2 regions of the Heyndrickxia vini genome follow, and region 1 is predicted to be linked to the other one. Evidence: a T-box and tRNA genes for the amino acid it is inferred to sense, from the RefSeq annotation. Region 1 holds a T-box; the other holds one or more tRNA genes.

What was found. A T-box is a leader RNA that pairs with one kind of tRNA and senses whether it is charged. The one in region 1 lies ahead of proS (proline--tRNA ligase), so its partner is inferred to be a tRNA-Pro.
Region 2: it encodes a tRNA-Pro, which carries the amino acid that the T-box ahead of proS (proline--tRNA ligase) is inferred to sense. The anticodon was not compared.

The regions. Positions count from the first base shown of each region.
Region 1 is NZ_CP065425.1:319,481-334,698, forward strand. It holds gene I5776_RS01705 (transporter substrate-binding domain-containing protein) at 1-323, shown strand, start outside; gene I5776_RS01710 (amino acid ABC transporter permease) at 526-1,176, shown strand; gene I5776_RS01715 (amino acid ABC transporter permease) at 1,194-1,925, shown strand; gene I5776_RS01720 (AI-2E family transporter) at 2,151-3,173, shown strand; T-box leader at 3,231-3,443, shown strand; gene proS (proline--tRNA ligase) at 3,533-4,930, shown strand; gene I5776_RS01730 (hypothetical protein) at 5,082-5,291, shown strand; gene I5776_RS01735 (C40 family peptidase) at 5,573-6,058, opposite strand; gene I5776_RS01740 (winged helix-turn-helix transcriptional regulator) at 6,206-6,535, opposite strand; gene I5776_RS01745 (hypothetical protein) at 6,746-7,015, shown strand; gene I5776_RS01750 (TetR/AcrR family transcriptional regulator) at 7,038-7,637, opposite strand; gene I5776_RS01755 (ABC transporter ATP-binding protein) at 7,785-8,675, shown strand; gene I5776_RS01760 (ABC transporter permease subunit) at 8,672-9,481, shown strand; gene I5776_RS01765 (DinB family protein) at 9,765-10,205, shown strand; gene I5776_RS01770 (LrgB family protein) at 10,230-10,910, opposite strand; gene I5776_RS01775 (CidA/LrgA family protein) at 10,876-11,280, opposite strand; gene cidR (cidABC operon transcriptional activator CidR) at 11,401-12,291, shown strand; gene I5776_RS01785 (YkvA family protein) at 12,337-12,759, shown strand; gene I5776_RS01790 (IS3 family transposase) at 12,876-14,204, shown strand; gene I5776_RS01795 (hypothetical protein) at 14,697-14,885, shown strand; gene I5776_RS01800 (tRNA lysidine(34) synthetase) at 14,954-15,218, shown strand, end outside.
Region 2 is NZ_CP065425.1:78,379-93,596, reverse strand. It holds rRNA gene I5776_RS00505 (23S ribosomal RNA) at 1-195, opposite strand, end outside; rRNA gene I5776_RS00500 (16S ribosomal RNA) at 385-1,942, opposite strand; tRNA gene I5776_RS00495 (tRNA-Ala) at 2,089-2,164, opposite strand; tRNA gene I5776_RS00490 (tRNA-Pro) at 2,185-2,261, opposite strand; tRNA gene I5776_RS00485 (tRNA-Arg) at 2,269-2,345, opposite strand; tRNA gene I5776_RS00480 (tRNA-Leu) at 2,382-2,470, opposite strand; tRNA gene I5776_RS00475 (tRNA-Gly) at 2,481-2,555, opposite strand; tRNA gene I5776_RS00470 (tRNA-Leu) at 2,573-2,654, opposite strand; tRNA gene I5776_RS00465 (tRNA-Lys) at 2,665-2,740, opposite strand; tRNA gene I5776_RS00460 (tRNA-Thr) at 2,755-2,830, opposite strand; tRNA gene I5776_RS00455 (tRNA-Val) at 2,851-2,926, opposite strand; rRNA gene rrf (5S ribosomal RNA) at 2,939-3,055, opposite strand; rRNA gene I5776_RS00445 (23S ribosomal RNA) at 3,130-6,079, opposite strand; rRNA gene I5776_RS00440 (16S ribosomal RNA) at 6,269-7,818, opposite strand; gene lysS (lysine--tRNA ligase) at 8,153-9,640, opposite strand; gene I5776_RS00430 (helix-turn-helix domain-containing protein) at 9,918-10,127, opposite strand; gene folK (2-amino-4-hydroxy-6-hydroxymethyldihydropteridine diphosphokinase) at 10,118-10,603, opposite strand; gene folB (dihydroneopterin aldolase) at 10,600-10,965, opposite strand; gene folP (dihydropteroate synthase) at 10,958-11,791, opposite strand; gene cysK (cysteine synthase A) at 11,942-12,868, opposite strand; gene hslO (Hsp33 family molecular chaperone HslO) at 13,020-13,898, opposite strand; gene I5776_RS00400 (type III pantothenate kinase) at 13,912-14,682, opposite strand; gene ftsH (ATP-dependent zinc metalloprotease FtsH) at 14,802-15,218, opposite strand, start outside.

The sequences.
Region 1 (15,218 bases):
TTAAAGGTGCTACTTCCGGAGAGAACGTGAAAAAAGCTGCTCCAGATACTGAGCTATTAGAATTCGAAAACTATGCAGAAGCTTTCACAGCATTGAAGTCTGGTAAAGGTGATGCACTTACAACTGACAACTCCATTCTATACGGTATGGCAGCACAAGACAGTAACTATGAAGTAGTTGGCGGAACATTTACAGAAGAGCCTTATGGAATCGCTGTTAAAAAGGATGATAAAGAATTCACTGATTACGTAAACAAATTTTTGAAAGAACTTAAAGACAGTGGAGAATACGACAAAATTAAAGAGAAGTGGATTAAAGAATAACTTTTTTGAATGGTGTCCAGCTCCAGCGCCTAGCCCCTCGAGGTCAAATAACCTTCGACAATTGAAGTTAAAGAGCAAACTTCATTTGTCGAAGAACATTTGCTTGTCGGGGCTGATCAAGGCGCTTGCGCTTTTCTTAGAGGATGGGCTTAGGCTTGTCCTCTTAAAAAATTAGCCTTGTTTTTAAAAAGGGAGGGAGATTATGCTTGATTTCTCCGTATTAACTAACTATTTTGATTTGTATTTGGATGGATTCCTTCAAACGATCAAGGTGAGTCTTATCGGCCTTATTGGTAGCTTTGTGTTAGGGGTAATTGTAGCAATTATGCGTATTGCTCCGTTTAAAATATTAAATTTTTTAGGTGCGTGCTTTGTTGAGTTTATAAGGAATATTCCACTTATTGTCATTTTGTTTTTCTTCTACCATGGACTAAGTTCAATATTTAATTTAAGCGGATTTGTAGCAGGAACGATTGCCCTTACAATTTATACTGCATCTTTTATAGCAGAAGCCGTTCGTGCAGGCATTCAATCTGTTGATAAAGGCCAGATGGAGGCAGCACGTTCATCAGGTCTAAATTATATTCAAACAATGAGATACATTATTTTGCCCCAGGCTGTGAAAATCGTCATCCCCCCAATAGGCAACCAATTTATTAATCTAGTTAAAAACTCATCCATTCTTGGGGTAGCAGCGGGATTAGAATTAATGTATTTTGGTGACTATATTGCTCAAAAAAACTATGCCATTTTTGATACTTATATTTTTGTAGGAATATTTTATTTAATATTAACCATCCCGTTAAGTTTATTTGTCAATTACTTAGAGAGAAGATTGGCAAAAAGCTATTAAAAGAGGGGGGATAAGAGATGGATTTTATAGGTGCGTACTCCAGTGGAAACATTAGCTATTTACTTAAAGGGTTCTTAGTTACACTAGAAGTTGCTTTTATTTCAATTATTTTAAGTTTTGTTATAGGGAGCCTTCTGGGAATATTTAGATATGCAAAAATACCTGTTTTCTCAAAAATAGTCGCTGTTCTTGTTGAGGCAATACGTAATCTGCCTCTAATATTAATTATCTTTTTTACTTATTTCGCACTGCCTGAAGTAGGAATTAAAATGGGGGTTATGACAGCTGCTATTGCTGCATTAACGATCTTTGAATCTGCGATGATATCAGAAATCGTTCGAAGTGGACTAAACTCTATTGAAAAAGGACAAATTGAGGCATCAAGATCTTCTGGATTAAATTACGTACAAACGATGTGGCATATCATTCTTCCACAAGCATTGAAAAGAATGATACCTCCATTAGTAAGTCAATTTATTTCATTGTTAAAAGATACTTCTTTAGCAGTAATTATTGCTTTACCAGAACTTCTTCATAATGCACAAGGTATCTATAGCGGTCCAAGAGGCGGGAATCAAATCATTCCAATTATTATAATGGTAGCACTAATGTATTTTGTTGTTAATTATGCATTATCATTATTATCACGAGCATTAGAGAAACGTTTGGATACAACTCACAAGAAGGGGAAAGGTAAAAATAAATTTCAAGGGAATAATCAAGAAGTATTACCAAGCAATTTATCATAAGGAGCTGCCTACTTAGGTAGCTTTTTTTGGCGCCTTTTCTATTGAATGAAGTCAACCGCTAAACCCAATAATTACGGATATAAAGAATTAGACAAATTATTAGAAACATAAAATTATAAAAAACATAAATTTTTTAGATAATATAGTATGAAAGTATGAGAAAATAAAGTAATATGGTGAGGTGTAGGTTGATTAAATTCGAGTGCTTGGGAGGAAAGCGATAAGATGGCAGAGTTCGTTGGCAGTTTTTTTCAAAAAAGGGGCGTAAAGCGTTTTATTATATTTGCTTTAATCGCGGTCATATTATATCTTTTGAGAAGTATGATGAATTTAATACTGCTAACATTTATTTTTGCGTTTCTAATGGATCGTCTATCAGTATTTGTTTCTAGGCGATTGCATGTAAACCGTAAATTAACAGTTGTTGTCCTATATGTTGCCATTGTCGGCCTATTATCGCTCGGTATAAGTAAATATTTGCCGGTACTCATCAATGAAATAACCCAACTAATCAAGCAACTGATTGAATTTTATTCCCAGCCGCAAGATAATGTAGTGGTGAACTATATTGTTGAGAAGATAGTAGAAAAAAATGAAATAACCAACTTTTTAAAGCAAGGATTTACGTTCCTTCTTGGATATTTCACTAATATAGGAAAATTGAGCATAGATGTATTTTTATCTCTCATACTAAGCATATTTTATCTATTGGAAAAAGAAAGGCTCACTGATTTCACAAAAAAATTCAAGGAGAGTAAAGTGTCTCCATTTTATGATGAGATTGAGTTTTTTAGCAAAAAATTCGCATTAACGTTTGGAAAGGTAATTGAAGCACAGTTTATTATTGCGATTGTAAATACGGTACTAACAACGATTGCTCTTTCTATCATGGGATTTCCGCAATTGTTTGGTTTAGCAATAATGATTTTCTTCCTAGGATTAATACCGGTAGCGGGGGTAATTATCTCACTTATTCCGCTTTGTTTCATAGCCTATAGTATAGGTGGGTTCATCCAAGTATTATATGTAGTGATTATTGTAGTAATTGTTCATGCTATTGAAGCATACGTATTAAATCCGAAATTAATGTCTTCAAAGACAAACCTTCCAGTATTCTATACATTTATTGTATTAATCTTTTCGGAGCACTTCTTTGGAGTGTGGGGCTTAATATTGGGAATTCCAGTTTTCGTATTCCTTTTAGATGTGCTAGATGTGAAAAATGAAAAGGTTAAAAAGGATAAATAGTATAAAGTGGCTTGACTTTGGATAAAAAAATTAGTATATTTTTAAAAAAATTATATATAAAAAACGTTGAAAAGGATTAGTAAAATGTGTCCGTCTTTTCTAGAGAGGAAACGGTTGGTGAAAAGTTTCTAAAGACTGCATTTGAACCTGCCTTGGAGTTCTGTATCGATCTTACTTAAGATACAAGCGGTTTACGCGAACCGTTATCAATAATGAAGTGTACAGCAATGCTGTAAATAAGGGTGGTACCACCAGACCTCGGTCCCTTTTTAGGGATCGAGGTCTTTTCGCGTTTAAAAAAATAGAAGGGAAGATGTTTTGTGGCAAAGGATAAAAAATTTGTTGAAGAGATTACCGCAATGGAAGATGATTTTGCGCAATGGTATACAGATGTTGTAAAAAAAGCTGATTTAGTTGATTATTCATCAGTAAGAGGATCAATGATTATCCGCCCATACGGCTTTGCCATTTGGGAAAATATCCGTGATGTATTAGACGGGAAAATTAAAGAAACAGGACATGAAAATATTTACATGCCTTTACTTATTCCTGAAAGCCTATTACAAAAGGAAAAAGATCATATTGAAGGTTTTGCACCTGAAGTTGCTTGGGTAACTCATGGGGGTTCAGAAGAATTAACAGAGCGCCTAGTCATCCGCCCAACATCAGAAGTTCTTTTTGGTGAACATTATGCCAATATTATTCACTCTTATCGTGATCTGCCTAAATTATATAATCAATGGGCGAATGTAGTTCGCTGGGAAAAAACAACAAGACCATTTTTACGCTCATTAGAGTTCTTATGGCAAGAAGGGCATACATGTCATGCTACAAGCGAAGATGCTCAGGAAGAAACAGCAAGAATGCTTGAGATGTATGCTGAAGTGTGTGAGAAATACCTTGCAATACCTGTACTTCGCGGTCGTAAAACTGATAAGGAAAAATTCGCTGGTGCAGTTCATACGTTAACGATTGAAAGTTTAATGCATGACGGAAAAGCATTACAATCCGGTACATCCCATTATTTGGGAACGGGATTTGCTGAAGCATTCGGTATCCAATTTACCGACAAAAATGGTGAACTACAAACCGTACACCAAACATCATGGGGAATAACGACAAGATTAATTGGTGCGTTAATTATGGTTCACGGTGATAATCGCGGGCTTGTTGTACCGCCAAAAGTTGCTCCAAAACAAGTGATGATTGTTCCGATTGCGCAACATAAAGAGGGCGTCCTTGATAAAGCATACGAGCTAAGAGATCAATTGAAGAAAGTAGTAAGAGTCGATATCGATGCAAGCGACAAAATGCCTGGCTGGAAATTCAATGAATCTGAAATGAAAGGAATCCCTGTTCGTCTAGAAGTGGGACCTAAAGATATTGAAAAAGGGCAAGTCGTTCTTGTTCGCCGTGACACAGGAGAAAAAGTCTTCGTTCCAATGACTGAACTTGAAACGAAAATTATAGAACTTCTTGAAGATATCCAAAATAATCTATTTGAAAAAGCAAAGGCTCATCGTGAAGAAAAAACAAGTGTTGCACGCAATATGGACGAATTCAAACAAGTACTTGTTGAAAATCCAGGCTTTATTAAAGCAATGTGGTGCGGCGATGTAGCTTGTGAAAACTTCATTAAAGATGAAACATCTGCAACATCCCGTTGTATTCCTTTTGAAGAAGAACAAGTTTCTGATACATGTGTATGCTGCGGCGGCGAAGCAAAGCATTTAGTCTACTGGGCAAAAGCATATTAATAATATGATAAAAAATGCAGATGGATGGTTCATCTGCATTTTTTTTTGATGGACCGATTGAAAAAGAGAGTGAACCGATCAAAAAGAGAAAGGGACCGATTAAAAAAGAGAGTGAACCAATCAAAAAATGGCGGACCTATCAAAAAAGGGAATGAACCGATCAAAAAAAGAAAGGAACCAATCAAGAAGAGGAGTGAACCGATCAAAAAAGAGAGTGAACCAATCAAAAGAAAGAGAACCGATCAAAAAAAGAAAGGGACCGATCAATAAGAAGAATGAACCAATCAAAGAGAGAAAGGGACCAATCAAAAAAGGGATCGAACCAATCGAAAAATGGCGGACCGATCAAAAAAAGGAGTGAACCGATCAAAAAGAGTAATTTACTTTTCGTTTAAATGCAATAACTATTTTTACTCCTCGGAGTATTTTTAAAACAAAATTGCCTAAAATATAGCAAGTTTCTACATGTAAGTAATCTAATCAAACGTTTGATTAAACATGAAAAAAGTTCAGTTATATCAGTTGAAAAGTTGAATAAGGATTTGCATATTATGTCGACGTAAGTGCTGTACTTCAAAAGTATTTCGACAGAAAAAGTCCCCGCATTTTTTTATGCAGAGACTTGATAGTACTCAATTAATTTTATTTGATAATTCTCTTTGCACCAACAAAGCGATCTTTCCAATATTTATCGGACATTTTTACGATTGTTACTCCTTTTGATGTCGCACCAATAAATTTACCGTCCCCTATATAAATGGCTACGAACGATACCTTTCCTTTTTTAGTTCCGGTAGCGTAATAGACTAGGTCACCATTTTGTAATTGGTTCAGTTTGACTGCTTTCCCTATTTTGTATTGATCAGCACTCGTTCTTGGGATCTTTAATTTGGTAGCCGCATTTTTGTAAACATATTGTGTATAGCCACTTGCATCAAAGCCTTTTGGAGTAGTGCCCCCCATTTTAAACTTTTCCCCTTCATAAAGCTTGGCAACTGACACTACTTCTTCCCCATAATTAATTGAAGCAGATGCTTTTGAAAATGGTACAAACAATAATGCTGTGGAAAGTGCAAAAATCGCTGCAATAATCACTAAAAACCTTGGTTTACGAATTGCTAGATTCATCCTCTTTTGCCCCCTAATTTTCTGTATATTTTTAAATACGATTCAATATATGAAGGTACTTTGGAAATGATTCTATAGTTTTAATTCATTCGCCATTCTATAAAACATAAAAAAACCTTAGCTCAAAATAAAAGCTAAGGTAATTCCTTATTCATTACAGCTGTTCATCGAAACCCATTTATCTGCCCAATGCTGTACCTCGTCAAGTACTGGAGTAATCGCATGGCCTTTTTCACTTAATCTGTATTCAATTCGAACTGGTGTTTCCGGGTACACATCGCGAATAACAATATTTTCGTTTTCCAATTCCTTTAATCGATCGGAAAGCATTTTTTGACTTATATGTGGAATTTGTTCAGCAATTTCATTAAAGCGCATCGGTTGTTTTTCCAGAACGCGGATAACCACCCCAATCCAACGTTTGCCTAATAACTGAAATGCCTTTTCAAATTTTGGACAAAGTCGTGAATTTTCCATATTGATACACCTCCTATATGGAACGAAGCATAACTTTTTTCCTATTTGCTATCTATTATACACCTTTTGTAAACTTACTAATAGTTAGTAAGTTTATTTTTGCAAAAAATTATTTTTACTTCTAGATTGATATTAAAATGGTGAAATATTTGTAATATATGCATGATTTCAATAAAAGGGGGTAATAAATAAAACAAGGAGATGATTAAAATGGCGAAATTAAATCGGGTAGTAATTGCAGGAATAGGAATTGCTGGTGTTTCGTTTCTTTCATCTAAGAACAATCGTGAGAAGGCACGGGTTATGTTGAATAATGTTAAGACGAAGGCGGATTCCTGGATGAAAAAGAAAAAGCATAATAAATCACCGATGACGAAGATTGGCCACTCCGATCCACACGATTTAGCTGATAATAAAATGGTCAGTGAAGGTGCTATGTACAGTGTTGATTATTATAATATGGTAGAACAAGAAGAATAGATTGGAGAGGGTTCGGTAATTATTACTGAACCCTTTCTTCATTAACCGGCTGGCCAAGTAATCCATAAAAAAACAAATTACCTAAATCAAGAAGGATGTCCATGTTATAGTTGGAAAAAAGCTCGGTACGATGTGTGAGTTCACTAAATGTTTGGATATAGATTAATATCGCATCTGTTGACATGTTGGCATTGACGTAGCCTTCGGTTCGCCCTTGTTCGATTAATTCCATGATTAAAGGAATTGCTTTATTATTTGCAAAATCATCGATAATGTTTTTTAACGAAGGATCACTTATTCCTTTAAGAAAATCTAAACTTAATGTTTTTGCCGTTTCCTTCTTATCGAATATCATTTTCTCTAACTTTTTAGGGAAAGGGATATCTACTTGAAGTAATTGCTTATATGTTTCTAATTCTTTATCCATATAGTCTGATAATACCTCTTTAAAAAGCTCTTCCTTACTTCCAAAGTAGTTATAAATTGTCACAGGGGAGACATTCGCTTTCTTGGCTATTTCCGCAATACTCACCTTTTCAATTCCGTAAATCATAAATAATTCTAAAGCCGCTTGTTGTATATACTCTTTCTTCTTTTCTGTTCTGCGCTTATATCCGTCCATTACTTTCACCTCTATTTTTTATGATACTAAATGTTTTGAAATGGAACAATAAATTTTATTCAAAACTTGTTGATTTTCGGTTTTTGTTGCTTTATTATGTAATCAATGAATTGTTTTTATACAAAACATATAAAAGAGGCGATGGAAATGGGAATACTAATAAATCATTTAACGAAAGTGTTTCCTAATGGGAAGGGGATTTTTGACTTAACTTTTGAGGTAAAACCTGGTGAAGTATTTGGTTTTTTAGGACCAAATGGTGCAGGGAAATCTACAACTATTCGACATCTCATGGGATTTATGAAGCCAAAGTCGGGTTCGACTAAAATTAATGGGTTGGACTGCTGGAGAAATAGTGCTGAAATACAAAAATCAGTCGGTTATCTTCCAGGTGAAATCGCCTTTTTAGATAATATTAATGGACTAGAACTTCTTGAATTATTAGCCGGCATGAGAGGGATGAAAGACGTTACAAGGAGAAATGAATTAATTGAAAAACTTCAATTCGATGTAAAAACGCCAATTCGTAAAATGTCAAAGGGGATGAAACAAAAAGTAGGAATTGTGGCGGCATTTATGCACGATCCTGACATTTTGATTTTAGACGAACCAACATCAGGTCTAGATCCACTGATGCAGAGCTTATTTGTTGAATTAGTATTAGAGGAAAAAGCAAAAGGAAAAACGATATTAATGTCATCCCATATGTTTCAAGAAATTGACCGAACTTGTGACCGAGTGGGGATTATAAAAGATGGAAGATTAGTTGCTGTCGAGGATGCTCAAAGTATGCAGGCAAAGCAACGTAAATTATTTGATATTGTCGTAGAAACGAAAAATGATATAGAGGCTTTCAAACACTCTGATATCGAGATTATAAGTATTGAAGGTCTTCGTTTAAGAGTGGCAATTCAAGGGGATTATAACCGGTTCATCCATGTATTGTCCCAATGCAAAATTAATCATTTAGATGTTCACTCTCAATCTTTGGAGGAAATATTCATGCACTACTATGATAAGGAGGAATCACTTTCATGAGTGCTGCACTGTTTAAAACGATGTTGAAGATGAATGGAAAGAGCATTTCTAGTTATGCATTTGGAGCAGCCTTTTATATGCTTCTTATTATTTGGATTTATCCTTCAATTGCAAAGTCGGACGCACTTGAGCAGCTTTTTAAAGAGATGCCGCAAAATTATTTAAGTGCTTTTGGATTTGATGGTGGAATGATCAATGATCTTAGTGGATTTCTTGCAGCTGAGTATTATGGTCTACTGTATTTAATCATTTTAATGATATTTAGTGTGGTTACGGCTACACAACTTATTGCTAGATTAGTAGATCGGGGTTCAATGGCTTATTTGCTGTCTACCCCTGCGTCTAGAGTAAGAATTGCTATTACGCAAAGTACGATATTGGTATTGGGTTTATTGGTTATTACGATATTTTCCATCCTTCCTGTCTTTATTGGTACGAAATGGATTATTGAAGATGCGAATATAAATAGTTGGAGATTTATAGAAATGAATATTGTTGGATTCCTCTTGTTTTTTGTAATTAGCGGCTATTCATTTTTATTTTCTTGTATGTTTAATGATGAAAAGAAAGCGTTAGCTGTTTCGGGTGGATTATCTATTATTTTTTTCGCAATCAATCTTGTAGCGAAAATGAGTACAGATTTTGAGTGGCTTAAGCATGTGACAATATTTTCTGCTTTCCAACCAACAGAAATTGCCAAAGGATCCGTAGATATTTTACCTGTTTCCCTTGCTTTAGGCGGCGCAGGCATCGTGTTATATGTTCTGGCAGTCATTATATTTAAAAAAAGGGATCTGCCTCTATAATCATTGGAACCGACCTGTTCATATGAATGGGTCCTTTTTAATATAAATTTTGGCTCTTTACATAATGATAGTTGTTTTTAGGAACATAGACCGTTACTTTCCGCTACAGGAACCTGCTTTCCGCCCGCCCCGCGGAAAGCGAGCACCCTGGAGCGGAAATCACCATCTTATTCATACTGAAAGCAACAAGTTTGCGAGGAATAGCCTAAATTTTAAAGGAATTTACTACGTCGCTAGCGAAAAGGAATACATACAAAATAACAAAGCAGGGATGGGGATGTAAATGAGTACGATAGTTAATCAATTAACAGGCTGGATTGATTATTTGAAAAATATTAAAGCAGAACAACATGAGGAGTTTTTCAAACCAATTGCTGAAGGGAAATGGTCCAAAGCAGCAATTATTGCCCATATCTTCTACTGGGATCGCTTCTTTTATGAAAAAAGACTGCCTGCAATGTTAGAGGGTGGAACGTTGCCTAGTATTGACGCAAGCTATGTTGAGGAAATGAATAATGAAGCCGATGAATATGCTCATTCGGGAATTCAGCTGTCCGACCTAATCAATAAAGCTATTAAACAAAGAGAGATACTTGTAGATTCATTAAAGGATCAGGATTTGTCACAGACCTTTATCATAAATGGAAATAAATATACTCTTGAATCTTATGTGAAAGGTGAAGTAGAACATGACCTACATCATTTAAAACAACTAAAAGGATAAAAAAGAGGAGCATGTATGGCTCCTCTAATGTAATAAATGCTGATAAATCCATGGGGAAAGACAAAATGACATAATTGCAGCTAATACCATACAAACGCTGGAGACAGCCCCAGTGGCATGGCTTAATTCTAATGCCTTTGATGTCCCGGCACCGTGTGAACTCGTACCTAGCAAAACCCCTCGTGCTATTTCACTTTTGAATCGAAAGAGGCGAATCATCCACGGTCCTAGAATCATTCCAATAATCCCGGTAATAATTACAAATACAGCAGTAATGGTGGGGATACCACCAATTTTTGTTGAAACACCCATAGCAATCGGTGTTGTAATTGAATAAGGAATAATGCTTATTGACAATGTTTTATTTAAATGGATTATGCCTGAAATTGTATACGACGCAAGAATGGACATAATCGAACCGAAAAATACACTAAATAGAATTTCACTCAAATATTTTTTTAAAATCGGATAAAAACGATAGAGTGGAATCGCTAATGCCACGGTTGCTGGTTGTAATAATTTCGTTAACCAAACGGCTCCGTGATTGTATGAATCATATGTTATATGGAAGAATACGAGCATTAATATAATCAAAAATGGGGCTACTAAAAGTGGTGAACAGTATATTTTTTTAGTTTTACTGTATCCCCATTTTGCTAGCCAATAAATACTAACGGTGAGAAGTATATACATAAGTGTCAACATGCTGAGTCTTTTTCTCCTTTCTTCGCGCCATTTTTTCTGCTAAAAAGCCGGAACATACCATGACAATCGTTGAACTAATAACAATGACAGCGAAAATTTTAAACCCATTTTCCATTAATAATTGTTTATATTGAAGGATGCCTACGGCTGAAGGAATGAAGAATAACAATAATTCCGCCACTAACCAATTTCCCCCGACTTCAATCCACTTCAACTTTATTACCTTTGTCTGTAATAAAATAAATAAAATAACCAATCCTAAAATACTGCCTGGAATGCTAAGATGCAGAAGTACGGAGAATTCTCCCATTAGATACGTAAAAACGGTTAGTATGATGATTTGAATGCATCCAATTAATAATTTTTTCATTTGTTTCTCCTCTTTTATGAAAAAAATTTCTATCTAAAGTGTACAGTGCATTTTTATATAGGTAAAATGAATATAAAGAATGATAGTCATTCTAAATAGTTATAAGAGGGTGCGGATGTATTGGATGTTCAGCATTTAAAATATTTTGTAGCAGTTGCTAAGGAAGGTAATTTCACAAAAGCAGCACAAAAGCTCTACGTTTCACAACCGACGATTAGTAAAATGGTGAAAAGTATTGAAGAAGAGCTCGGTGTTGTCCTTTTTGACCGTACAGGTAAACAGGCAAAACTAACGGACGCGGGGGAAGTTATTCTCGTTCAAGCACAAAATATTATTCGTTCATTCGAAAATCTTTCTTCAGAATTAGATGATTTAATGCAGTTAAAAAAGGGAAATATTCATATAGGATTACCGCCAATGGTTGGTTCTCGCTTTTTTCCTAAGGTTATTCAGGAATTTCACAAAAAGTATCCGCATATTACCGTGCAGCTTGTTGAGGATGGAGCAAAAAGAGTGGAAAGAGACGTTGGGAATGGTACGCTTGATTTAGGGGTTGTTGTTTTGCCGGTCAGTGAAGAAATCTTTCATACGTTTTCTTTTGTGAATGAAAATCTCATGCTACTTACTCACCCAGATCACCCTTTAAGTAAAAACAAATCAGTTTCACTTTCTGAATTGGAGCATGAGTCATTTATCTTGTTTGAAAAGGATTTTGCCCTACACGATCGGATCATTCGAGAATGCGTTCGTTCTGGTTTCCAGCCGAATATCATTTATGAAAGTTCACAGTGGGATTTTATTAGTGAAATGGTTATTGCCAATCTTGGGGTTGCTCTCCTGCCAGAAACGATTTGTAGACAAATAAATCAGAAACAAGTGTCGATTATTCCTCTTACCAATCCAGCTATCCCATGGAATCTAGGAATTATTTGGAGGAAAGACCGCTACCTATCCTTTGCAGCAAGAGAATGGATTCGATGTACCCAAATGTTTATGGAACAAAATAGATAAGAAGTTTGTAATGATAGAAACATACGTAGAAAGGAGATATTTTAAATGAAAAAAGATATGCAGCAATTTGATGAAGAAAAATTAACTAGTGAAATGCAGCGTTCGAGTAAGCATTATTCAGATGATAAATTTTGGGACAAGCTCAAAAAGTATGGTAAAAAGGCCGGAGGGGTAGTCGTCTATGCCGTTCTCTTATTGTACTACACATTACAAAAACCGACCGTTCCTAAGAAAACGAAGGTGTTTATTATCGGTGCATTAGGTTACTTTATTCTTCCAACCGATTTAATTCCCGATTTTCTGCCGGGAATTGGCTATGTAGACGATTTAGGTGCACTTGGCGCTGCAGTTTTCCAAATAGCTGCACATATAGATAAAGAAGTTAAGGCTAAAGCGAAAGATAAAGTGGTTCAATGGTTTGGTGATGAAGTTAACACGACGGTTATCGATGAAAAATTAGGACATTAAAAACGATGGATGTATTAAAATGGTACCTGTAGGTAGGACACTCGAAAAAAAGAGTGTTCAACCTGCAGGTATTTTTTATATACTTGAATTTCAGAATATGGGGATTAGAGGACAACATGAGTAAAATAACTTTTTCATCTAAAGAGATAAACACACTTCAGAAAAATCCAAATGTAAAGCGTGTCAGCGAAAAGTCTATTACCTATACAGACGAATTTAAAAATAGATTTATCGATGAATATCAAGCCGGCAAACTCCCTCGCCAGATCTTTGAGGAGAATGGCTTTGCTGCGGAGGTTATTGGCATAAAACGAATTGAACAATCAGCCTGTAGGTGGAAAAAAGCCTATGAAAAGAATGGCTTGATCGGGCTTACAGATTCAAGAAAAACAGCCTCCGGCAGACCTTTAAAACGGGAGCTAACACCGTCCGAAGTAATTGAGAGGCAAAGAGCCAGAATCGAGCTATTGGAAGGACAGGTAGAGCTGTTAAAAAAGCTAGAAACGACCGAAAGGAGGCTGCTAAACACAAACGAAAATCTAAATCCGAATAAGGCGTACCAATTGATCCGGGAAACTATTGAACAAAATGGTTTTAAGGGGATGACTGGGTATTTTTGTGATCTCCTGGGGGTATCCCGTTCGGGATATTACAGTTATCTGAAGGCATCCCCCATACGAGAAGCGAGAGAAAAACTTGACCTCGAAGCGAAAGAAATTATCTTAAAGGCCTTTGACCGTCGTGGATATAAGAAGGGGTCTCGCTCCATAAAAATGATTTTGGAGAATGATTTTAACATTGTCTTTAGCCGAAAAAAGATACAGAGAATCATGAGAAAATATGGAATCGTCTGCCCTCATAGAAGACCTAATCTTTATAAAAAAATTGCAAAAGCAACAATGGAGCATCAGGTTGTCCCGAATAAATTAAACAGGAAATTCAAGCAAGGAGTACCGGGAAAAGTTTTACTTACGGATATCACCTATTTGCCATATAGCGGTAAGTGTATGGCTTATTTGTCGACAGTAAAAGACGCTTCCACCAACGAAATCCTTGCTTACCATGTATCTGATCGAATCACACTAGACATCGCAACTCAGACGATCCATAAATTGATGACCAATAAGAAAGTTAAACTCTATGAAGATGCCTTTATCCACTCGGACCAAGGGAGCCATTACACAAGCCCGCGATACCAAAAGCTATTAAAGAAATACGGCCTAGGCCAATCCATGTCACGGAGAGGTAATTGTTGGGATAATGCCCCTCAGGAATCATTCTTTGGACATCATAAGGATGAGGTAGATTATAAATCGGCTAGAACATTGAAGGAATTGAAGTCAAAAATAAATCATTATATGGTTTACTATAACAATTACCGCTATCAATGGAATTTAAAGAAGATGACCCCCATTCAATACAGGAATCATCTTCTAACTGCTTAAACTCTTTTTTTATAGTGTCCTTGACATAGGTGCCAGTTTATATTCATCGTTTTTTTTTTTTTGTTTCCGGGGTAAGTAGTCCAGCTAATTGAGTCTTATAATATTCAGTAATAAGAGTTTTGACAGCGTATCCATAAAACTCACTATGTCTAACCTTCTTACTTACTTATTACCTATTTTGGGTAAGTGAGTAGTCTGGTTAGCTTATAAAAGAATCAATGAATAAAAATATTTGCTATTACTACCCGTAACTACGAAAACATTTTTTTGACTCCTAATTTACTAAAATCCAAGCATAATTATACATTTTTATTGAATGATTTGCGCAATGCTATTGATAAAAATAGGAATCCCTTTGGATTAAAATCTCTTTTAGGAAAAAGGGTGGATTTTTTTTTAGTGCTATAGTAATATTTACAATCTTCAGGAAATTATTATACCATAAAAGTGGGGTTTAACCCTTATTTTAACATTTTTAAAGGAGGGATTTGGATGGGACAATCAGCAGTACTTAAGATTAAAGACTTTTCCGACACAAACTCCGTTATACAACCAATCTTAATGGTATCAGAAGAGAGAGAAGCACTAAGGTTATCTGAAGTTGTCGAAATGTTTGAACAAAGATTCCAACATGAGAAACATTGCTGTAATTCATCTTCTGAACCTATAGAACATCTTTAGCATGAATGGACTCTCAAATTAACTTTTGAGAGTCCCAAGTTTAGCCAATAAAAACCGAGGTGAATAAATTGAATATAACAAAGTTTAAAAACGATATAAATATTATTAATGTTGAATTTAAAGATAGATTAGACAGAACTTTTACTATTGATGCTAGAATTAATGAACCTGTTGCAATGTTATTAAATAGAAATCATATACCTATTGATGCGGTTATTGTTAAAAGGAATGGTATAGTGATTGATGATTGGCAAGAGAGAATTGAAGCCGGTTACACATACAGTATAGAAATGGTGAGGGCTTATCACTTGCCCGACTTTTTGTCATTACTCA
Region 2 (15,218 bases), 240 kb from region 1:
AGTTCCCCGGGTCTGCCTTCCATACTCTATGTATTCAAGTAAGGATACTACCCCATTACGGGCAGTGGGTTCCCCCATTCGGAAATCTCCGGATCAAAGCTTGCTTACAGCTCCCCGAAGCATATCGGTGTTAGTCCCGTCCTTCATCGGCTCCTAGTGCCAAGGCATTCACCGTGCGCCCTTACTAACTTAACCTAAAAAGGTTGTTTATTACTTACTTAATGGATTCATCCATAAAGTGGCGATTCTCGGTTATTACTTGGTTATTTCTCATTTTATCTAGTTTTCAAGGAACAATTAGTTTGAAAGGAATTAACCTCTCAAAACTGAACAAAACGAAAGCGTCTTTTTGTAACCACGTCAGTGGTCTTCCATATTCCTTAGAAAGGAGGTGATCCAGCCGCACCTTCCGATACGGCTACCTTGTTACGACTTCACCCCAATCATCTGTCCCACCTTCGGCGGCTGGCTCCAAAAGGTTACCTCACCGACTTCGGGTGTTACAAACTCTCGTGGTGTGACGGGCGGTGTGTACAAGGCCCGGGAACGTATTCACCGCGGCATGCTGATCCGCGATTACTAGCGATTCCGGCTTCATGTAGGCGAGTTGCAGCCTACAATCCGAACTGAGAATGGTTTTATGGGATTGGCGTAACCTCGCGGTCTAGCAACCCTTTGTACCATCCATTGTAGCACGTGTGTAGCCCAGGTCATAAGGGGCATGATGATTTGACGTCATCCCCACCTTCCTCCGGTTTGTCACCGGCAGTCACCTTAGAGTGCCCAACTAAATGCTGGCAACTAAGGTCAAGGGTTGCGCTCGTTGCGGGACTTAACCCAACATCTCACGACACGAGCTGACGACAACCATGCACCACCTGTCACTCTTGTCCCCGAAGGGAAATCCCTATCTCTAGGGAGGGCAAGAGGATGTCAAGACCTGGTAAGGTTCTTCTTCGCGTTGCTTCGAATTAAACCACATGCTCCACCGCTTGTGCGGGCCCCCGTCAATTCCTTTGAGTTTCAGCCTTGCGGCCGTACTCCCCAGGCGGAGTGCTTAATGCGTTAGCTGCAGCACTAAAGGGCGGAAACCCTCTAACACTTAGCACTCATCGTTTACGGCGTGGACTACCAGGGTATCTAATCCTGTTCGCTCCCCACGCTTTCGCGCCTCAGCGTCAGTTACAGACCAAAGAGCCGCCTTCGCCACTGGTGTTCCTCCACATCTCTACGCATTTCACCGCTACACGTGGAATTCCGCTCTTCTCTTCTGCACTCAAGTCTCCCAGTTTCCAATGACCCTCCACGGTTGAGCCGTGGGCTTTCACATCAGACTTAAGAAACCGCCTGCGCGCGCTTTACGCCCAATAATTCCGGACAACGCTTGCCACCTACGTATTACCGCGGCTGCTGGCACGTAGTTAGCCGTGGCTTTCTGGTTAGGTACCGTCAAGGTACCGCCCTATTCGAACGATACTTGTTCTTCCCTAACAACAGAGTTTTACGATCCGAAAACCTTCATCACTCACGCGGCGTTGCTCCGTCAGACTTTCGTCCATTGCGGAAGATTCCCTACTGCTGCCTCCCGTAGGAGTCTGGGCCGTGTCTCAGTCCCAGTGTGGCCGATCACCCTCTCAAGTCGGCTACGCATCGTCGCCTTGGTGAGCCGTTACCTCACCAACTAGCTAATGCGCCGCGGGTCCATCTGTAAGTGGTAGCTAGTGCCACCTTTCAATTCTTCTTCATGCGAAGAAAAAAGTTATCCGGTATTAGCCCCGGTTTCCCGGAGTTATCCCAGTCTTACAGGCAGGTTACCCACGTGTTACTCACCCGTCCGCCGCTAATCATCGTAGGAGCAAGCTCCCACAAAGATTCGCTCGACTTGCATGTATTAGGCACGCCGCCAGCGTTCGTCCTGAGCCAGGATCAAACTCTCCAAAAAGATGTTTGATATAGCTCTAGTTTAAAAATAAATTAATTGACGTTTCGTTTTGTTCAGTTTTCAAAGATCAATTTTTCAAAGACAACTTTTATAATTTATCATTATTAAGTTTCTTTGTCAATAACTTTTTTCATTAAAATATCTTATGGTGGAGCCTAGCGGGATCGAACCGCTGACCTCCTGCGTGCAAAGCAGGCGCTCTCCCAGCTGAGCTAAGGCCCCATATTAGTTTTTGTATATAATGGTCGGGAAGACAGGATTCGAACCTGCGACCCCTTGGTCCCAAACCAAGTGCTCTACCAAGCTGAGCTACTTCCCGTACTTAATGGCGCGCCCGAGAGGAGTCGAACCCCTAACCTTTTGATCCGTAGTCAAACGCTCTATCCAATTGAGCTACGGGCGCATATAATGAAAGTTATTTCGCTTCGCAAAAAAACTTTGGTGCCGAGGACCGGAATCGAACCGGTACGGTAGTCACCTACCGCAGGATTTTAAGTCCTGTGCGTCTGCCAGTTCCGCCACCCCGGCAAGGGTTGTCTGGAGCGGAAGACGGGATTCGAACCCGCGACCCCCACCTTGGCAAGGTGGTGTTCTACCACTGAACTACTTCCGCGACTTAATTAGTTATAATGCGGGTGAAGGGAGTCGAACCCCCACGCCTTGCGGCGCCAGATCCTAAGTCTGGTGCGTCTGCCAATTCCGCCACACCCGCGTAAATTTAATGGTGAGCCATGAAGGACTCGAACCTTCGACCCTCTGATTAAAAGTCAGATGCTCTACCGACTGAGCTAATGGCTCATTTCTTTTAAAAATGGTGCCGGCCAGAGGACTTGAACCCCCAACCTACTGATTACAAGTCAGTTGCTCTACCAATTGAGCTAGGCCGGCATATTACTATTTTGTTAATATGGTGGAGGATGACGGGATCGAACCGCCGACCCCCTGCTTGTAAGGCAGGTGCTCTCCCAGCTGAGCTAATCCTCCATTTATTATACAGCCTGGCAACGTCCTACTCTTGCAGGGGGAGAGCCCCCAACTACCATCGGCGCTGAGAAGCTTAACTTCCGTGTTCGGGATGGGAACGGGTGTGACCTTCTCGCCATAATTACCAGACTATAAAAATTTTAGGGTTTGTTCCCTCAAAACTAGATAGATGAGAAATACTTCGTAATAACATTGAATCAAATTAGGATAAGTCTTCGACCGATTAGTATTCGTCAGCTCCATGTGTCGCCACACTTCCACCTCGAACCTATCAACCTGATCATCTTTCAGGGGGTCTTATTTAGATAAACTAAGGGAAATCTCATCTTGAGGGGGGCTTCATGCTTAGATGCTTTCAGCACTTATCCCTTCCGCACATAGCTACCCAGCGATGCCTTTGGCAAGACAACTGGTACACCAGCGGTGCGTCCATCCCGGTCCTCTCGTACTAAGGACAGCTCCTCTCAAATTTCCTACGCCCACGACGGATAGGGACCGAACTGTCTCACGACGTTCTGAACCCAGCTCGCGTACCGCTTTAATGGGCGAACAGCCCAACCCTTGGGACCGACTACAGCCCCAGGATGCGATGAGCCGACATCGAGGTGCCAAACCTCCCCGTCGATGTGGACTCTTGGGGGAGATAAGCCTGTTATCCCCGGGGTAGCTTTTATCCGTTGAGCGATGGCCCTTCCATGCGGAACCACCGGATCACTAAGCCCGACTTTCGTCCCTGCTCGACTTGTAGGTCTCGCAGTCAAGCTCCCTTGTGCCTTTACACTCTGCGAATGATTTCCAACCATTCTGAGGGAACCTTTGGGCGCCTCCGTTACCTTTTAGGAGGCGACCGCCCCAGTCAAACTGCCCGCCTGACACTGTCTCCCACCCCGATCAGGGGTGCGGGTTAGAATTTCAATACAGCCAGGGTAGTATCCCACCGACGCCTCCACCGAAGCTGGCGCTCCGGCTTCAAAGGCTCCTACCTATCCTGTACAAGCTGTACCAAAATTCAATATCAGGCTGCAGTAAAGCTCCACGGGGTCTTTCCGTCCTGTCGCGGGTAACCTGCATCTTCACAGGTACTATAATTTCACCGAGTCTCTCGTTGAGACAGTGCCCAGATCGTTGCGCCTTTCGTGCGGGTCAGAACTTACCTGACAAGGAATTTCGCTACCTTAGGACCGTTATAGTTACGTAGCCGTTTACTGGGGCTTCAATTCAAAGCTTCGCTTGCGCTAACCTCTCCTCTTAACCTTCCAGCACCGGGCAGGCGTCAGCCCCTATACTTCGCCTTGCGGCTTCGCAGAGACCTGTGTTTTTGCTAAACAGTCGCCTGGGCCTATTCACTGCGGCTCTCTCGGGCTTGCACCCTAACAGAGCACCCCTTCTCCCGAAGTTACGGGGTCATTTTGCCGAGTTCCTTAACGAGAGTTCTCTCGCTCACCTTAGGATTCTCTCCTCGCCTACCTGTGTCGGTTTGCGGTACGGGCACCTTTCACCTCACTAGAGGATTTTCTAGGCAGTGTGGAATCAGGAACTTCGGTACTATATTTCCCTCGCCATCACAGCTCAAGGTACATGGTGACGGGATTTGCCTCGTCACCCCTCTAACTGCTTGGACGCGCTATTCCAGCAGCGCGCTTACCCTATCCTCCTGCGTCCCCCCATCGTTCAAACGGTGAAGAGGTGGTACAGGAATATCAACCTGTTGTCCATCGCCTACGCCTTTCGGCCTCGGCTTAGGTCCCGACTAACCCTGAGCGGACGAGCCTTCCTCAGGAAACCTTAGGCATTCGGTGGAAGGGATTCTCACCCTTCTTTCGCTACTCATACCGGCATTCTCACTTCTAAGCGCTCCACCAGTCCTTACGGTCTAGCTTCTCAGCCCTTAGAACGCTCTCCTACCACGGACACCAGACGGTGTCCATCCACAGCTTCGGTGATACGTTTAGCCCCGGTACATTTTCGGCGCAGAGTCACTCGACCAGTGAGCTATTACGCACTCTTTAAATGGTGGCTGCTTCTAAGCCAACATCCTGGTTGTCTAAGCAACTCCACATCCTTTTCCACTTAACGTATACTTTGGGACCTTAGCTGGTGGTCTGGGCTGTTTCCCTTTGACTACGGATCTTATCACTCGCAGTCTGACTCCTAAGGATAAGTCATTGGCATTCGGAGTTTGTCTGAATTCGGTAACCCGATGAGGCCTTAGTCCAAACAGTGCTCTACCTCCAAGACTCTTACCTTAAGGCTAGCCCTAAAGCTATTTCGGAGAGAACCAGCTATCTCCAAGTTCGATTGGAATTTCTCCGCTACCCACACCTCATCCCCGCACTTTTCAACGTGCGTGGGTTCGGGCCTCCAGTAAGTGTTACCTTACCTTCACCCTGGACATGGGTAGATCACCTGGTTTCGGGTCTACGACCTCAAACTCATTCGCCCTATTAAGACTCGCTTTCGCTGCGGCTCCGCCTCTTCAGCTTAACCTCGCTTGAAATCGTAACTCGCCGGTTCATTCTACAAAAGGCACGCTATCACCCGGCGTCTTTCCGAAGGAAATACGCATAGGGCTCTAACTACTTGTAGGCACACGGTTTCAGGTTCTCTTTCACTCCCCTCCCGGGGTGCTTTTCACCTTTCCCTCACGGTACTGGTTCACTATCGGTCACTAGGGAGTATTTAGCCTTGGGAGATGGTCCTCCCTGCTTCCGACGGGATTTCACGTGTCCCGCCGTACTCAGGATCCACTCTGGAGGGAACGAAGTTTCAACTACAGGGTTGTTACCTTCTTTGACGGGCCTTTCCAGACCTCTTCATTTACTTCGTTCCTTTGTAACTCCGTATAGAGTGTCCTACAACCCCAAGAGGCAAGCCTCTTGGTTTGGGCTTCTTCCGTTTCGCTCGCCGCTACTCAGGAAATCGCGTTTGCTTTCTCTTCCTCCGGGTACTTAGATGTTTCAGTTCCCCGGGTCTGCCTTCCATACTCTATGTATTCAAGTAAGGATACTACCCCATTACGGGCAGTGGGTTCCCCATTCGGAAATCTCCGGATCAAAGCTTGCTTACAGCTCCCCGAAGCATATCGGTGTTAGTCCCGTCCTTCATCGGCTCCTAGTGCCAAGGCATTCACCGTGCGCCCTTACTAACTTAACCTAAAAAGGTTGTTTATTACTTACTTAATGGATTCATCCATAAAGTGGCGATTCTCGGTTATTACTTGGTTATTTCTCATTTTATCTAGTTTTCAAGGAACAATTAGTTTGAAAGGAATTAACCTCTCAAAACTGAACAAAACGAAAGCGTCTTTTTGTAACCACGTCAGTGGTCTTCCATATTCCTTAGAAAGGAGGTGATCCAGCCGCACCTTCCGATACGGCTACCTTGTTACGACTTCACCCCAATCATCTGTCCCACCTTCGGCGGCTGGCTCCAAAGGTTACCTCACCGACTTCGGGTGTTACAAACTCTCGTGGTGTGACGGGCGGTGTGTACAAAGGGGAACGTATTCACCGCGGCATGCTGATCCGCGATTACTAGCGATTCCGGCTTCATGTAGGCGAGTTGCAGCCTACAATCCGAACTGAGAATGGTTTTATGGGATTGGCGTAACCTCGCGGTCTAGCAACCCTTTGTACCATCCATTGTAGCACGTGTGTAGCCCAGGTCATAAGGGGCATGATGATTTGACGTCATCCCCACCTTCCTCCGGTTTGTCACCGGCAGTCACCTTAGAGTGCCCAACTAAATGCTGGCAACTAAGGTCAAGGGTTGCGCTCGTTGCGGGACTTAACCCAACATCTCACGACACGAGCTGACGACAACCATGCACCACCTGTCACTCTTGTCCCCGAAGGGAAATCCCTATCTCTAGGGAGGGCAAGAGGATGTCAAGACCTGGTAAGGTTCTTCGCGTTGCTTCGAATTAAACCACATGCTCCACCGCTTGTGCGGTACCGTCAATTCCTTTGAGTTTCAGCCTTGCGGTACTGTACTCCCCAGGCGGAGTGCTTAATGCGTTAGCTGCAGCACTAAAGGGCGGAAACCCTCTAACACTTAGCACTCATCGTTTACGGCGTGGACTACCAGGGTATCTAATCCTGTTCGCTCCCCACGCTTTCGCGCCTCAGCGTCAGTTACAGACCAAAGAGCCGCCTTCGCCACTGGTGTTCCTCCACATCTCTACGCATTTCACCGCTACACGTGGAATTCCGCTCTTCTCTTCTGCACTCAAGTCTCCCAGTTTCAATGACCCTCCACGGTTGAGCCGTGGGCTTTCACATCAGACTTAAGAAACCGCCTGCGCGCGCTTTACGCCCAATAATTCCGGACAACGCTTGCCACCTACGTATTACCGCGGCTGCTGGCACGTAGTTAGCCGTGGCTTTCTGGTTAGGTACCGTCAAGGTACCGCCCTATTCGAACGATACTTGTTCTTCCCTAACAACAGAGTTTTACGATCCGAAAACCTTCATCACTCACGCGGCGTTGCTCCGTCAGACTTTCGTCCATTGCGGAAGATTCCCTACTGCTGCCTCCCTAGGAGTCTGGTAGTATGTCTCAGTCCCAGTGTGGCCGATCACCCTCTCAAGTCGGCTACGCATCGTCGCCTTGGTGAGCCGTTACCTCACCAACTAGCTAATGCGCCGCGGGTCCATCTGTAAGTGATAGCCGGAGCCATCTTTCAATTCTCCTTCATGCGAAGAAAAAAGTTATCCGGTATTAGCCCCGGTTTCCCGGAGTTATCCCAGTCTTACAGGCAGGTTACCCACGTGTTACTCACCCGTCCGCCGCTAATCATCGCAGGAGCAAGCTCCCACGAAGATTCGCTCGACTTGCATGTATTAGGCACGCCGCCAGCGTTCGTCCTGAGCCAGGATCAAACTCTCCAAAAAGATGTTTGATATAGCTCTAGTTTAAAAATAAATTAATTGACGTTTCGTTTTGTTCAGTTTTCAAAGATCAATTTTCTTTCGCTTTCGTAAGCGACTTTTATATTTTACTACTTCAAGTTGTTATTGTCAACAACTTTTTTTATTTCTTTTTATTTGCTTCGTTGTCCTTTTGTGGGGCAACGAATAATAATATACCACCTTTTTTCAGGTGATGCAATACTTTTTTTCAACTTTTTATTTTTTAATATTACTATTTCAAAATACTAATAAATAGATTGTTTTATATGGATAAAAAAACTCCAATCAATTAATTGATTGGAGTTTAAGATTGCAATTAATCACGGTTTTTCATTAATGGGAACAACAAAACATCACGAATAGATGCCGAATTAGTTAAAAGCATGACTAGACGGTCAATTCCAATACCCAGTCCACCAGTTGGAGGCATGCCGTATTCTAGTGCTTCGATGAAATCATCATCCATCATATGTGCCTCATCGTTACCTTGTTCACGTTCTTTTAGCTGCGCTTCAAAGCGTTCACGTTGATCAATAGGATCATTCAATTCAGTAAAGGCATTTGCGTGTTCTCTTCCTACAATAAAAAGCTCAAAGCGATCCGTAAAGCGTGGATCTTCATCATTCTTCTTTGCTAATGGTGAAATCTCAACTGGATGACCATAAATGAACGTAGGCTGAATAAGCTTTTCCTCAACCTTTTGTTCAAAAAACTCATTAACTATATGACCATATTGCATGTGCTCAGTGATTTCAATTCCATGTTCTTTTGCTAACTGGCGTGCATCTTCAACAGAAGTGACATTCCAAAAATCTACTCCGGTATATTCCTTCACAGCATCAACCATATGTAGTCGGCGCCATTCCGGTTCAAGATTTACTTCATATTCTCCATACTCGATACTCGTACTACCAAGAACTTCTTTTGCAATATGAGCAACCATATTTTCAGTCAATTTCATAATATCTTTATAATCCGCGTACGCCTCGTATAATTCAATCATGGTAAACTCAGGGTTATGTCTCGTTGAAACCCCTTCATTACGGAAAACTCGGCCAATTTCATACACCTTTTCTAGTCCACCAACGATTAATCGTTTTAAATGTAACTCAATAGCAATTCGCATAAATAAAGGTATATCTAACGCATTATGATGGGTAATAAACGGTCTTGCTGAAGCTCCCCCGGCAATTGCATGCATCATCGGTGTTTCCACCTCTAAATATCCTTGGCTATCCAGATAACGTCGCATTGATTGGATGATCAAACTTCTTGTAATAAAAGTACGCTTACTATCGTCACTCATAATTAAATCTAAATATCGTTGACGATAACGCTGCTCAATATCTTTTAGACCGTGAAATTTATCTGGTAACGGACGAAGAGATTTGGTTAATAGTTTAAAGTCTTTTACTTTAATTGAAAGCTCTCCTACTTTTGTTTTAAAAACTGTTCCAGTTACTCCGACAATGTCACCTAAATCAGTTGAATTAAAAATCTCGTATTGTTCCTCGCCTACACTATCCTGACGTACATAAATTTGGATTTGGCCATTCAAATCTTGAACATGGGCAAAACCAGCTTTTCCTTTGCCTCTTTTTGTCATTACCCGACCAGCTATCGTTACATTTACCTCTTTCTCATCTAACTCTTCTTTTGAAAACTCTTCGTACTGTTCTTTAATTAATTGTGTATTGTGAGTTCGGTCAAAGCGTTTTCCGAACGGATCCATACCTTTATCACGGATAGAATTCATTTTTTCTCTTCTAACCTGTAATTGGTCATTTAATTCCTCAAAGCTCATTTTTGTCACTCCATCCTATATTATAAAGCTTGTACTAATATCTCATTATACTTTATTATTGTACACAATTTCACATTTTCAGACATCCCTTAGAAATAGATTTTTAAAAATCTATTTCTAAGGGATGATTATGTAGAAAAAACCACCAGTTCTAACTAGTAGTTTTTTGTATCAACTAACTTTAATAGAGCATGATTTAACTTCTTTTACAAAGTAAGTTAAAAGTTTTAAATACAAATTATAAACTCAGCAGCTTCAACTAATGTATCCATTTATATTAATTTGCCGGAGGTGTTAGCTCATCTACAGATATATCTAGAAGACTCGCCACCTTATTCAAAAATTCATCTGATGGTAAACGCGTTCCTCTCTCCATTTCACCTAAAATAGAGACAGATATTCCAAGTTCTTTCGCAAGACTTTCTTGTGTATATCCTTTTAATTTTCGAAACGCGCGAATTCGTCTTCCCCATTTATCTATTTCCATAATCGAACACCTTCTTTATCAGGTATTTCATTTAGAACTTGACGTAAAGGAATTGTTGCATTGGGCAACTGAGCACCAGGATCAATTTCAATTAAGGGCACTAACACAAATGCTCGTTCATGCATTCGTGGATGGGGAATAACCAAATGCTCTGTTTCAACATTTTCGTTATTATAGAGTAAAATGTCAAGGTCAATTGTTCTTGGTCCCCACCTAACATCCCTGGTTCTCCCCAATTCCTTTTCTATCTCTAAACACTTTTTTAATAGCTGTTCAGGTAATAACTCTGTTTTTACTTTAACAACAATATTCAAAAATTCACCTTGATCAGTATAGCCAACGGGATCTGTTTCGTAAACGGAAGATTCCGCCAGTAGTTCCAATCCATTATCTTTTAACGACGCACATGCATCTTTCAAGTTTTTTTCGCGATCACCAATATTCGACCCCATTGAAATATACGCAATATTTTTCATCGGCTTGTTCTCCTTGATATCTCAACTGCTACAGATTGGTAATGTCCGCGGATTGGCGGATCCGGCTTGATCAATTGAACAGTAACTTGTTCAATACGCGGAAATTTTTCCAAAACTAGTTTGGAAATCTCTTCTGCAACTGCCTCCAATAATTGGTAGGGTTTCCCCTCTACGATTTCTTTACAAACTTCATAAACTTCCGCATAGCTCACAGTATCATGTAAGTTATCAGTTTTTCCCGCCTTTTGTAAATCTAGTTCAAGTGTTAAAGTTACCCGAAATCTTTGACCAAGTCGATTTTCTTCTGGCAATACTCCATGATATCCATAGAACTCCATATTATTAATTAATATTTTATCCATTTATTTCACCCTTACCTATAAGAACGTCCATCATTTTTGTCATTCTACTAATTTCTTTAACATCATGTACCCTCATAATTTGGCACCCTTTTTGAATACCATAGCACACCGTAGCCCCTGTTGCTTCCATTCTTTCTTCAACCGGTAAGTTCATAATTTGCCCGATCATTGATTTTCTTGAAGTTCCTAACAAAACCGGGTACCCTAATCCAACAATTTTATCTAGATTTTTCATCAATTCAACTTGCTGTTCTAAACTTTTAGCAAAACCTATCCCCGGATCTAATACAATATTTTTATCCTCTACTCCGGCCTTTTTTGCAATAGTAATGCTCTCAAATAAATCTGCTATAACATCGCGGATAAACTCCGTATAGTTAAGATTCTCTCTATTATGCATAAGAATAATAGGGACATTATATTCAGAAGCAACGTTTGCAATTTCAGGATCTTTCTTTGCACCCCAAATATCATTGATAATGTGCGCTCCGGCTAGTATTGCTTGTTCTGCGGTTTTTGCTTTATATGTATCGATAGACAAAGGGGCATCGATTGTATTAGATAATTCTTTTATGATAGGGACAACCCTCGAAATTTCCTCTTCAGCATCAACTGTAACGTGACCAGGTCTGGTGGACTCTCCTCCAATATCTATGATATCAGCACCATCTCTAATCATTTGTTTTGCGCGTCTCACTGCGTTACTTATATTGTCGTATTTTCCACCGTCTGAAAAGGAATCAGGTGTTATATTTAAAATTCCCATAATTAATGTTTTATTTTTATAATCTAATTGATGTGAGCGACAATGAAGTACTTGAGTCATTCATTAATCTCCTTCCATAAGCGATTCCTATTAACAGTCTAACGCTTCCACATTATATTTCACAACCCATAATCAAAGTTAAATAAATATGTAAACACAAAAATGGCAAACGGGGTTTCCGTTTGCCTAAAAGATTAAGCTATACTATCCTCAATCTTCAAATTGGTATAACGCAGTACTTAAATAGCGCTCTCCATTGTCTGGAATAATAGCCAATACCTTTTTGCCCTTTCCAAGTTCTGACGCAACTTTTAAAGCAGCATAAATGGCCGCACCAGCAGATATTCCACCTAAGATCCCTTCTTCTTTAGCCACTCTTCTTGAAGCTTCAAATGCTTCCTCAGTGCCTACATGAATAATCTCGTCATAGATTTCTTTATTTAATGTATCGGGTACAAAGTTAGCACCGAGTCCTTGAATCTTATGAGGGCCAGGTTTTCCACCAGCAAGAATTGGTGAATCTTTTGGTTCAACCGCAACTATTTTAATGTTGGGGTATTTTTCTTTCAGAACTTGACCCGCACCTGAAATCGTCCCACCTGTACCGATCCCAGATACAAACGCATCTAATTGATCACCCATTTGTTCGACTATTTCTTTACCTGTAGTTAGACGATGAATCTCAGGATTTGCTTCGTTTTTAAATTGTTGAGGCATAAAGTATCCATGCTCACTAGCTAAGTCTTCAGCCTTCTTAACGGCACCATTCATCCCTTCTGCCCCAGGGGTTAACACAAGTTCAGCACCATAAGCACGGAGCAGGTTTCTACGTTCAAGGCTCATCGTATCAGGCATCACTAGAACTGCCTTATAGCCTTTTACCGCGGCAATCATCGCTAGACCTATACCTGTATTTCCACTTGTAGGTTCAACAATTGTATCACCAGGCATTATTTTTCCATCCTTCTCCGCAGCTTCAATCATGGCTAGCGCAATACGATCCTTCACACTACTTCCAGGATTCATATATTCAAGTTTGAGATATACTTCTGCTTGATTTTCATTTGTTGCACGTTTTAATTTCACTACCGGTGTTCCGCCGACTAATTCGGCAATTGAATTAACTAAACGAGCCATTTTACCACCTCAAATTCCGAGTATTTTTATTGGTTTAATTATTTCAAATTTATCATTTACTACTTAAAAAGTCAAAGAAAAAACTTTTAAAAAATAAAGACACAAGTATTATATACTTATGCCTTTCTTCCTAAAATATCCGTATGAATAATTAATTCGCTTCGTCTAGGAGTTCTTCTAATTCCTCTTTGGAAAATAAGTACTTTTCATTACAAAAATGGCATTGAGCTTCGGCTTTTCCATCTTCAACAATCATATCCTGAATTTCATCTTTTCCTAAGCTAATAATAGCTGCGCCAAAACGTTCTTTTGAACAATTGCATTTAAATTGTACTGGCATCGTTTCAACAACTTTTACATTGTCTTCCCCTAGTATATTCTCTAAAATTTCTTCTGGTTTCAACCCCTTTTGGATTAATTTTGAAATCGGTTCTGTTGATTGAAGTCTTTTTTCGATTTCATCAATGACACGATCGTCTGTTCCAGGTAGTAATTGAATAATAAATCCACCAGATGCAAGAATCGAATTATCAGGATTTACAAGTACTCCTACACCTACGGATGACGGAGTTTGTTCGGATGTAGCAAAATAATAAGTAAAATCCTCGCCAAGTTCACCAGATACGATAGGAACTTGCCCCGAGAAGTTTTCCCTTAAACCTAAATCCTTAACAACTGTTAATGTTCCCTCGGAGCCTACAGCCCTTCGCACATCCAATTTACCTTTTTCATTCAAATCAAAGTGAACTTGGGGATTTGTAACATAGCCACGCACTTCACCTTTTGAATTACTATCAACAAGAATCGGGCCAACCGGACCGTTACCTTCAATTTTGATAGTAAGTTTTTCTTCCCCTTTTAACATTGCGCCCATCATCACACCCGCTGTCATTGAGCGTCCTAATGCAGCAGATGCTGTCGGCCATGTGTAATGTCTTCGAACAGCCTCTCCGACTGTTTCTGTACTTGTTACCGCATAAGCACGAACTTGATTATTATACGCTAAAGCCTTTACTAAATAATCACCCATGATAACATTCCCTTCAATCATTCATATTTCTTTTATAAATTAGCCGCAAGCCTTTTAAAGTTAAAAATGAATCTACAATATCAATGGCCTTAGATTCACTAGCTATTAAATTTGCATGGCCCCCAGTTGCTACGACAATCGGCTCCTTTTTACTGTTTGCTTTCATACGGTTAACAATACCTTCAACTTGTCCGACATAGCCATATACAAGACCAGCTTGCATCGCAGCAACAGTATTTTTGCCGATTATTTCTTCCGTCTTTGCAATTTCTATTCTTGGTAGTTTTGCCGCTCTTGAATATAAAGCTTCAGCTGATATTCCAATGCCAGGAGAGATTGCTCCCCCCATATACTGGCTATGTTCATTTATATAACAAAAGGTTGTCGCAGTGCCAAAATCAACAATAATAAGGGGACTGCCATATTCATTAATCCCTGCCACAGCATTAACAATTCTATCTGCACCGACCTCACGAGGATTTTCATACTTTATATCTAAGCCCGTTTTAATTCCCGGTCCAACTACTAAAGGTTTTACATGAAAATACTTATTACACATTCTTTCTAATGTATACATAATTGGTGGAACAACGGTTGAAATAATTATTCCATTTATATCTTTAAATTCTATTCCAACATGCTGGAATAGCGACCGGATAATCATTGCATATTCGTCTTCTGTTTTATGGCGGTTAGTTTCAACGCGCCAATGATACTTTAAATCATCTTTATCATATACACCTAATACAATATTTGTATTTCCAACGTCTAATACGAATAACATATTTTCACCACTTTAACTATTCTAATTTACATGCCAACATCATACCATAATTTTGCTTATAAACGTAAAAAAAAAGGACATCGCTATTATATAATAACGATGTCCTTTTAAGAAATATTTTATTCTTTCGGTTCGTCTTTATCCTCTTGGTTAGAAACTCTTGTAGGTCCAAATTTTTCAGGACGATCCTCATCTTTTGATTCATCTGATTTAATGAAGTCTTCCTGCTTTTTCTGAATATTGACCTTTAACGGATCAGTTGAGTCTTCTTTATCGAATTTTAATTGTTCAGTTGTAGAGGATTTTCTATCAGGTAATGTACCGTGATCATAAATATGCTTAATTTGTTCAGCATCTAACGTCTCAACTTCTAGCAATGTTTCTGCAATGATCGTGAATTTTTCACGATTTTCAAGGATGATCTTTCTAGCTCGTTCATAACATTCTTTAATAATATCTTGAATCTCAGTATCGATTTCATAAGCAATCTTATCAGAGTAATTTTGCTCATTATTAAAATCGCGGCCTAAGAACAC